3 regions of the Paenarthrobacter sp. TE3676 genome follow, and region 2 is predicted to be linked to each of the others. Evidence: riboswitches for the same ligand, from Rfam matches in the RefSeq annotation. Region 2 holds a riboswitch; each other region holds the start of a gene.
What was found. A riboswitch is a leader RNA that binds a small molecule or an ion and turns the genes downstream of it on or off. The one in region 2 is predicted to bind glycine.

Region 1 (3,274 bases), on a different contig from region 2:
TCACCCACCACCACAATCAGGTATCCCACTCCGCTGAGAGTTAGTCCCGCAGCCACAACGAACCCAGGCTGTACGCGCTTGACCAGCGGCACTACCAGCAGGCCGGCGATGACCGTAGCCAGGAGAGCAGGAATCATTGCAATGCCGGCCTCCATAGGGGACTGGCCCTCAACAAGTTGCAGGTGCTGGGCGAAGAAGTAGATGAAGCCCGTCATGGAGAAGAGGGACAGGACGTTCGCCACGATTGCGGTACTGAACACCTTGTTCTTGAACAATGAGACGTCCAGCATGGGGCTCTCGATCCGCTGCTGGCGGCGGACGAAGATAATGCCCATCACCACGCCGAACCCCATGAAGGCAGCCGCGGACGCCCCGAAGCCGTGAACCGCGAATTCCTTGATGCCGTAAACCAACGGCGCCATGGTGACCACGGACAGGAGAATGCTGGGCACGTCCACCCGGCCGGGATTGGCGTCCTTCGATTCAGGAATCAAGACCCGGCCGAAAGCAAGTAGCGGCAGGAGCAGGAAAGCCGCCACCAGGAACACGGCACCCCACCAGAAGTGCTCCACCAACCAGCCACCGAAGATCGGGCCAAGGGCGGCACCACCGGAGAAACCGGCGGCCCAGACGGCGATCGCGAGCCGACGCCGGTTGGGATCGGTGAAGATGTTCCGGATCAGGGACAGGGTTGATGGCATCAGCATGGCGCCGAAGACGCCCAGGCCCGCGCGGCCGGCGATGAGCCATTCAGCGGAAGGCGCGAAAGCTGTAGCAGCCGAAACCGCTGCGAAGCCCGTGCTGCCGAGCAGGAGCAGCCGGCGTCGTCCGATTCTGTCGCCCAAGTTGCCCATGGACACCAACAATGCTGCGAGGACCAGCGGGTAGGCGTCAACAATCCACAGCAATTGGACGCCGCCCACGTCCAACGAACGGGCGATCTCGGGCAGTGCAAATGTGAGCGCGGTGTTGTCCACGGCCACCAGCAGCACCGGAAACATCAGGAGTGCCAGAGCCGTCCAGTCGCGCCACGGTGCTGCCTGACCCTTAACGGGCTGAGCGGAACGGGGTGCTTGGGTTGATGACGGCGAGAACATGTAACTCACTGTACCGTCCAGACGGTACAGTTTCAAATAGAAGCCCGTAAGCCTTTAGGGAATGATGGACACATGCCACGAAAACCAGTTGCCCGGGACGCCGTCCTGGATGCGTTCGAAGCCCTCCTTATCGAGGTAGGGGAGCGTGCCGCCACGCTCGACGCTGTTGCCAAGCGGGCAGGCGTGTCCAAGGGCGGTCTGCTCTACCACTTCCCCAATAAGGAAGCGCTGATCACGGCCCTTTTGGAGCGCCTGGACCTGCTCGCCGATGAAGATACCGAGCTGATGAAGGCTGCCCCCGATGGTTCGGCCGCCTACTTCATCCGCTCCTCGCTCTGGGCGGATACGCCCATGGACCGGGCCTTCGTCGCTGCCACAAGATTGGCCGAAGTTGCCCACGAGGAAACCCGCCGCAGGTTCGCCGCGATCCAGCAACGGTGGCTGGACGTGCTGGCTGAGGACGTCGGGCCGGAGGTTGCCAAGGCCGTCAGCTACATGGGCGACGGCCTCTATTTCAACGCGATTTTTGAAGGCGGGCAGGAGGGCGGCAACGCCGGGCGGGAGGCCGACGTCGAAATTCTGTTGGGAGTCCTTGAACGGTTGCGGAAGTAGCGGGTCTTCCATTTGCTGCGGGGCGCGGGACGTAGGACAATTAACCCTCGTGGCGTGCCGTACGCGGTGACCACACACAACTGAACATGCCTTTGATCTGCGGCGGGAGAGTCCTGCAAGCAAGTGATGCAGGCGCCGTAGGAGCAAACCCTCCCCAGGAATCTCTCAGGCCCACGCACCGCCGCGGCTAGGCGACTCTGGAAAGCAGCAGGTACTCAACTCACCTTCGGGTGAAGGGAGTGCTGTGCTCACCGACGGTGCAAGCGATGGTTGCTCAGGCAACGCGCGGAAACTCTCAGGTCCAATACAGAGCGGGGAGGAACCCAGCCGCTGTGGCGTACCCAAACGCTGCCCAAGTAATGGAGTTCCTTCGTGACGGTTAGTTCTGCCTCCACCACCTTCGTCGATCGGCATATCGGCGCCCGCCGCCAGGCCGACATTGAGACCATGCTCAAGTCCGTCGGCTACGACACTGTTGATTCGCTGGTCGACACCGCCGTCCCGAACGACATCCGCCAGGAAGTTGCCCTCACCCTGCAGAACGCGTTGAGTGAAGTTGAAGTTCTGACCGAGCTGCGCAAGCTCGCGTCCAAGAACAAGACGGCCGTTCAGATGATCGGCCAGGGCTACTACGACACCGTGACGCCGCCCGTGATCCGTCGGAATATCCTCGAATCCCCGGCTTGGTACACGGCTTACACCCCTTACCAGCCGGAAATCTCGCAGGGCCGCCTCGAGGCGCTCCTGAACTTCCAGACCATGGTCCAGGACCTGGTTGGGCTGCCGATCGCCAACGCGTCCCTACTGGATGAAGCAACCGCAGTGGCCGAAGCCGTCCTCATGATGCGCCGAGCCAACAAGAACAAGGCTGTCCAGGATGGCAAGACCGTCCTCGACGCAGACTGCCTCCCCCAGACCATTGCCATCGTCAAGGGCCGTGCCGAGGCGCTCGGCTTCGAAGTCGAGGTCGCTGACCTTTCCTTGGGTCTCCCGGAAGGTGCCATCAACGGCGTCGTCCTCCAGCAGCCCGGCGTTTCCGGCCGCGTGTTCGATCACTCTGCCGTGATTGCGGACGCCAAGGAGCGCGGTGCGCTGGTTACCGTTGCTGCCGACCTCCTGTCCCTGACCCTCATCATGCCTCCAGGCGAGCAGGGCGCCGACATCGCCGTCGGTTCGGCACAGCGCTTGGGCGTTCCGCTCTTCTTCGGTGGCCCGCACGCCGCCTACATGGCCGTCCAAAAGGGACTGGAGCGTTCCATGCCCGGCCGTTTGGTGGGCGTTTCCAAGGACGACGCCGGTGTCCCCGCCTACCGCTTGGCGCTGCAGACCCGCGAGCAGCACATCCGCCGCGAGAAGGCCACGTCCAACATCTGTACAGCGCAAGCACTGCTGGCCATCGTGGCCTCGATGTACGCCGTTTACCACGGCCCTGAGGGCCTCAAGGCGATCGCCGAAACCGCCCATGGCCACGCCCGCACGCTTGCAGCGTCCCTGAAGGCTGCCGGCGTCGAGGTCCTCCACGGTTCCTTCTTCGACACCATCACCGTCCGCGTTCCCGGCAAGGC
Region 2 (3,274 bases):
AGCCGGAGCAGTCACGCCTCTACTTGATGAACACCCAATCGTTCTATCCCACCCTCATTCCTGAGGACCCTCAACTCGCCCCACCGCTCGCGGGTGGTTCGTTCGATCAGTGGCGCGAGGCCCGCCGCCGTGATGGCAGGGGACTGAACGATGCAGAGAAGGCGGAACTGGCCACCCTCGAATCGCACGACTTCCCCAGCCGCGCACTGTACGGGCGGTACCTGCGCCAAACTTTGGCGGGGCTGCTTGAACGGCTTCCCGACGGCGTCGAGGTCACCTTTCATAAGGCGCTCGCCGTCGCCGCGCAGCCTGTTAAGGGCGAAAAGGAAGACGGGTTCGACGTCGAACTCGACAACGGCGAGACGCTCACCGTCGGTTCCGTGGTCCTCGCTCTGGGCCATATCGAGTCCAGGTTGAACCCGGAGCAGCGGTCCTTTAAGAGCGCCGCGGAGGAGCAGGGCCTGAGGTACTTCCCGCCCGCGCCGCCTGCCGATGTTGATTGGCAGGCCGTGCCTGACAACGAACCCGTGCTGGTCCGGGGCATGGGTCTGAACTTCTTCGATGTCATGGGCCAGTTGACGGAGGGGCGCGGCGGTAAGTTCGTCGAGGCTGGTACGCCTGGCACGGGTATCCTCGAGTACCGGGCTTCTGGGCGGGAGCCCAGGATCATTGCAGCGTCCCGCAGGGGTACCCCTTACCGCGCGAAGGCCGGGTTGGCGGGTTATTACCCCAGCAGCATCACCATGCGCTACCTGACAGAAGATGCGGTGGACCGCTTCCGTGCAGCCGGTATCCAGCCGGGGTTCGATCATGACCTCTGGCCGTTGCTTCACCGGGATGCACTTTGGGCCTATTACTCAACACTTGCGCGGTCTCAGCCCGCCGCGATCAAGGACCCCGCACAGTTCCTCGCCGACCTTGAGGATGCGCTCCAACCGCATGCGCACACCACCGCGAACTGGGAAGTCGAGGTGGGAAACGTCGTGGAAAAACACGTCGTCGCTTCCCGCCGGCTGAACCTGAGGGGGCTCGCGGCGCCGCTCGCTGGGCGGACCTTCGCTTCCCGCCGCGAGCTGGACGCCACCATCACGGCCTACCTTGATGATGATGCCCGACGATCAGCACTGGGCGAGGCGGACCCTGTCAAGATGGCGATCGGTGCCCTCCACACCGGGCGGGCGATCCTCAAATCCGTAGTAGCGGACGGGGGCATCACCGATGAATCGTGGCTGGGTGGTTTGCGCGGCTGGTTCGAATCTTTTGTTGAAGGTCTGGCAAGCGGAGCGCCTGCACTGCGATCGGAGCAGCTGGCCGCTTTGGCGCGTGCCGGCGTCGTGAGTTTCGTGGGACCAGACCCGAAGTTCAGCGTGGACCGCGGTGCCAAAGTGTTCCGGGCGGTTTCGCCGTGGGTCCACGACGCTCCGGTTGAAGCAAGGACTCTTGTGGAGGCGATGTCGCCAGCCAACAGAGTGGGCATCAATCTGTCTCCCCTTCTGGAACAGCTCATGGCCGATGGGCTGGTGCGCACCAAGATCATGATGAGTGTTGAGGGCACGCCCATGCAGACCACGGGCCTTGACGTTGAACCGCATCCTTACAGGCCTCTGGCCGCGAACGGTTCCATCACCAGGAACTTGTATGTCCTGGGCCTCCAATTGTCTGCGTCGCAGTGGGGGACAGCCATTGCCGCTGAGGCCCGTCCGCGTACCGGACCTGCTTACGCGAGCGGCCAGCGAACCCTTCGCGATGCCGACGAGATAGCGCGTAGCATTCTCGGCCGCTAGCGACTCAAGGTTGCGCCGTTGCCCGGCCTTCGCTATGGTGTGAGCTGCATCACTGAGTTGGTGGTGCGCGCTACTGATCTGCGGCGGGAGAGTCCTGCCGGTACATCCCGTCAGGCGCCGTAGGAGCAAACCCTCCCCAGGAATCTCTCAGGCCCATGTACCGCCGCGGCGAGGCAACTCTGGAAAGCAGTCCGGTTACCGGGCTCACCGAAGGTGCAAGCCTTTCTGCCCTGCAGGAAGGCGGAAACTCTCAGGTCCACGTACAGAGCGGGGAGGAACCCGAATCAACGTGGCACCCTGTGCCGCCTGAACGATGGAGTTCCTTTGACGATTCAGCGCCCGCCATCCACTGGTCCAGATTCACCCCACCTCGAGCGACAGCTCAGCAACCGCCACATCCAGCTCATCGCCATCGGCGGAGCAATTGGCACAGGCCTTTTCATGGGATCCGGCAAGACTATTTCTGCTGCCGGCCCGTCCGTCATCTTCGTCTACATGATTATCGGCTTCATGCTCTTCTTCGTCATGCGTGCCATGGGCGAACTTCTGCTGAGCAACCTCAACTACAAGTCCTTTAGCGACTTCTCGGCCGACCTGCTGGGACCCTGGGCCGGCTTTTTCACCGGCTGGACGTATTGGTTCTGCTGGGTCATCACGGGGATCGCGGACGTGATCGCCATCGCCGGGTACTCCCAGGAACTTTGGCCGTCCTTGCCGCTCTGGGTGCCGGGCCTGATCACCATCGGGATCCTCCTGCTCCTGAACCTCGCCACCGTGAAAGCGTTCGGTGAGACCGAGTTCTGGTTCGCCCTCATCAAGATTGTCGCCATCGCGGCGCTCATCATCGTTGGCTTGTTCATGATTTTCAGCGGCTTCCAGTCCGACGCCGGACCGGCCGCCTTCTCCAATCTCTGGAGCCATGGCGGCTTCTTCCCCAACGAATTCATGGGCTTTGTAGCCGGCTTCCAGATCGCCGTCTTCGCATTCGTGGGCATAGAACTCGTGGGCACCACAGCGGCCGAGGCCAAGGACCCCGAGAAGAACCTGCCCAAGGCCATCAACTCCATCCCCATCCGTGTGCTGCTCTTCTACGTCGGTGCGCTGATCATCCTGATGTCCGTTACCCCGTGGACGCAGTTCGCTGCCGGACACAGCCCCTTCATTGCCATGTTCTCGCTGGCCGGTCTCGGCGCAGCGGCCACCATCGTCAACCTCGTGGTGCTGACCTCGGCAATGTCATCGGCAAACTCGGGCATCTACTCAACGTCCCGCATGGTGTTCGGGTTGGCACAGGAAGGTGACGCGCCCAAGGTGTTCGGCGCGCTCTCAGGACGCAAAGTACCCCGGAACGCCCTGTTCCTTTCCTGCGTCCTGCTGCTGTCCGGCGTCGTCCTCATGTATGCAGGCTCGGATATCGGCAAGGCCTTTGACATGGTCACCACGGTGTCCGCTGTCTGCTTCGTCTTTGTTTGGTCCATCATCTTGGCGAG
Region 3 (3,274 bases), on a different contig from region 2:
GGTGGTAACCGCGGATCGCAAGCAAGCCTGCGAGCTCGCCCTGGGAACCGGCATTCGGCTGGATAGAGACTTGGTCGTAGCCGGTGATCTCGGTGAGGTCGGCTTCCAGGTCCTCGATCAGCTCGCGCCAACCCGCGGTCTGGTGGTCCGGAGCGAACGGGTGGATGGAGGCGAACTCCGGCCAGGAAATCGCCTCCATCTCAGCGGTGGCGTTCAGCTTCATGGTGCACGAACCCAGCGGGATCATGGTGCGGTCCAGTGCGAGGTCACGGTCCGACAGCTTGCGGATATAGCGCAACAGCTGCGTCTCGGAACGGTGCGTGTTGAACACCGGGTGCTGCAGGAAATCGGATGTCCGGACTACGTCAGCGGGCAATTCGAATCCGGTAACGTCCCCTACCGGACCGGCACCGAAGGCGACGGCTACCGCGGAGAGGATCTCCGGCGTCGTGGTTTCATCAATGGAGACGCCAACGATGTCCGCATCGATGAGGCGCAGGTTGATGCCGCGGGCTTCAGCGGCGGCGATGACCTTGTCTGCCTTGCCGGGGACGCGGACGGTGAGGGTGTCGAAGAAAGCCTCGGAGACGAGTTCGCGGCCGGCCTTCTGCAGGGTCGCAGCCAAAACACGGGCGTGGCCGTGGACGGTTTCGGCGATTGCTTTCAGGCCTTCCGGGCCGTGGTAGACGGCGTACATCGAGGCTACGATCGCGAGCAGTGCCTGCGCGGTGCAGATGTTGGACGTCGCCTTCTCGCGACGGATGTGCTGCTCGCGGGTCTGCAGTGCCAGGCGGTAAGCAGGGACGCCGGCGTTGTCCTTGGAGACCCCAACGATGCGGCCCGGGAGGGTGCGTTCCATGCCTTCGCGGACGGCCATGTACGCGGCGTGCGGGCCGCCGAAGAACAGCGGGACGCCGAAGCGCTGCGCAGTTCCGACGGCGAGGTCCGCACCTTGCTCGCCCGGGGGCGTGATGAGGGTGAGCGCCAGCAAATCCGCGGCCACCGTGACCAGCGCGCCGCGCTCCTTGGCGTCAGCGATGACGCCGGAGTGATCGAACACGCGCCCGGAAACGCCGGGTTGCTGCAGGACGATGCCGTTGATGTCGCCGTCGGGAAGTCCAGCCGAAAGATCAGCGATCTCAACCTCGAAGCCCAACGCCTCGGCGCGTCCCTTCACAATGGCGATGGTCTGCGGGAGGAGGTCGGCGTCGAGGACCGTCTTGCCGTCCTTGGCGGTCTTGGACTTGTTGGCGCGGCGCATCAGCAGCACGGCCTCGGCAACGGCGGTGGCTTCGTCCAGCAGCGAGGCGTTGGCCACGGGAAGCCCGGTGAGGTCCTGCACCATGGTCTGGAAGTTCAGCAGTGCCTCCAGGCGGCCCTGGGAAATTTCCGGCTGGTACGGCGTGTAGGCCGTGTACCAAGCGGGAGCTTCAAGGATGTTGCGGCGAATGACCGGGGGTGTGACGGTGTCGTAGTAGCCCTGGCCGATCATCTGCACAGCGGTCTTGTTCTTGGAAGCGAGCTTGCGGAGCTCGGCGAGGACCTGCACCTCGGTGAGGGCGTCCTGCAGCTTCAGGGCAGTGTCCTGGCGAATGGAATCGGGAACGGCGACGTCTACCAAGCCGTCGACAGAGTCGTAGCCGATGGCCTTGAGCATGGTGTCAACGTCGGCTTGGCGGCGGGCGCCGATGTGCCGGTCCGCGAAGGCGGTGGGGGTTGATTGAACAGTCAAGAGGAACTCCATGATTCAGGCGCCCAGTGAGCGCCACGATGATGTGGGGTTCCTCCCCGCTCTGTATTGGACCTGAGAGATTCCGCAGGAATGGTTGCCTGCTTGCACCGTCGGTGAGCCCGGTTACCCGGACTGCTTTCCAGAGTTGCCTAACCGCGGCGGTACATGGGCCTGAGAGATTCCTGGGGAGGATTTGCTCCTACGGCGCCTGACTGGATGTACCGGCAGGACTCTCCCGCCGCAGATCAAAAGCGTTGCATCACGTGAGTGACACGCTTCACACCATAGCTGGTTGTTTTGAAGGAGCGCAAGCAAGGTGTGGCTACTGATGCATCGCTTCATGGATCTGCAGAGCGAACCACAGTTGGGCGACGGTGGACGTTTCACCCATGTCCAGCCCTGTCAGTTCGCCGATTTTCCGCATCCGGTAGATGATGGTTTGTCGGTGCGCGAACAATGCTGAAGCAGTCTTCTGCCACGACCGCTGCGAGTCCAAATACGTCCTCAAGGTGACAATGAGATCACCTTCCTGGCTCTGCTCGTAGTCGAAAATCGGACCCAAAAGACGCCGGACCAGGGCGGTTCCTTCCTCAAAACCGGTGAGTCCCAGCCATGAGGGCCCCTCCGCATAGCGGGCCAGCCCTTGGTTGTTGGCGCGGGCGGAACCGAGCGCCCAGAGGGACTCCTGCAGCGCCCGTTGGATGTTCGCAACGGCCGCCGGCGCGCTGATCCCGATCGTGGTTTCCACGCCGGCACAGTGCATCAGGACATCGTCAGGCACGTCTGCCGGGACCACCACATGGAGCCTGTTGTTCCGCTTCAAGGACGCGGACGCAACCCCGTGCCGCCACAGTTCGATGTGCACGTTCGCCAGCCTGCCGCCGTCGTCCGCCGCTTTGTCCGCGGCGTCCGCCGTCAGTGAGGCGAGCAGGAAATCCTGGGGCGAAACCTCGAAAGCTGCCAGCCGGCTCTCCATTTCGGCCACGCCCAAGCGTCCGTCCATTGCCTGCAGGAGGAACTCGCCGGCCAGCCGGTGGCGGCCTTCCAGCGACAAAACGATGCGCGAAAGCTGCAGTCCCAGCACGGTTGCGGCGTGGAGAAGCACGACGGCGTCCGGGTGCGGTTCGCTGTTGGGCAGCACCACCAGGAGCGCGTTGGCATGGGTAGGAATGTCCATGGTGAGGACGTGCCTGCCGCGGATGCGATGCCACTGGAAGTTCTTTCCCGCGAGGGACACTTGCCCCGACAGCGGCGCCCACTCCTCGGAGAGGAACACCGGGAGCGCCTGACCGTCCGGGTGCCAGGGATGGAGGCAGCGGCGGTCCACCACGAACAGGTCCGCGTCGAGCTCGGTCGCCAGCCGCTGGACCAGGCTCTGCCAGTGGTCTTCGGAGGCTCCGGCGGTGCGGAGCAGATCGTAGACGCGGGCAGTCTGCCGCAGCCGACGGGATTCTTCGAGCAAGGAGGACTCGGCCACCGACCGGGCGATCGCGATGAACGGCAGCGGGTACGGGATGTTGATCAGGGGCAACGGGAGTTGCT

Region 1: linked by a shared signal. The riboswitch ahead of gcvP (aminomethyl-transferring glycine dehydrogenase) and the one ahead of cycA (D-serine/D-alanine/glycine transporter) in region 2 are both predicted to bind glycine.
Region 3: linked by a shared signal. The riboswitch ahead of gcvP (aminomethyl-transferring glycine dehydrogenase) and the one ahead of cycA (D-serine/D-alanine/glycine transporter) in region 2 are both predicted to bind glycine.

The regions. Positions count from the first base shown of each region.
Region 1 is NZ_JBWBQU010000011.1:123,636-126,909, forward strand. Features, by position in the region: gene ACZ881_RS21770 (MFS transporter) at 1-1,097, opposite strand, end outside; gene ACZ881_RS21775 (TetR/AcrR family transcriptional regulator) at 1,170-1,709, shown strand; glycine riboswitch at 1,803-1,900, shown strand; gene gcvP (aminomethyl-transferring glycine dehydrogenase) at 2,082-3,274, shown strand, end outside.
Region 2 is NZ_JBWBQU010000002.1:48,422-51,695, reverse strand. Features, by position in the region: gene ACZ881_RS04090 (FAD/NAD(P)-binding protein) at 1-1,784, shown strand, start outside; glycine riboswitch at 1,859-1,957, shown strand; gene cycA (D-serine/D-alanine/glycine transporter) at 2,109-3,274, shown strand, end outside.
Region 3 is NZ_JBWBQU010000007.1:5,529-8,802, forward strand. Features, by position in the region: gene gcvP (aminomethyl-transferring glycine dehydrogenase) at 1-1,744, opposite strand, end outside; glycine riboswitch at 1,882-1,980, opposite strand; gene ACZ881_RS16480 (PucR family transcriptional regulator) at 2,055-3,274, opposite strand, start outside.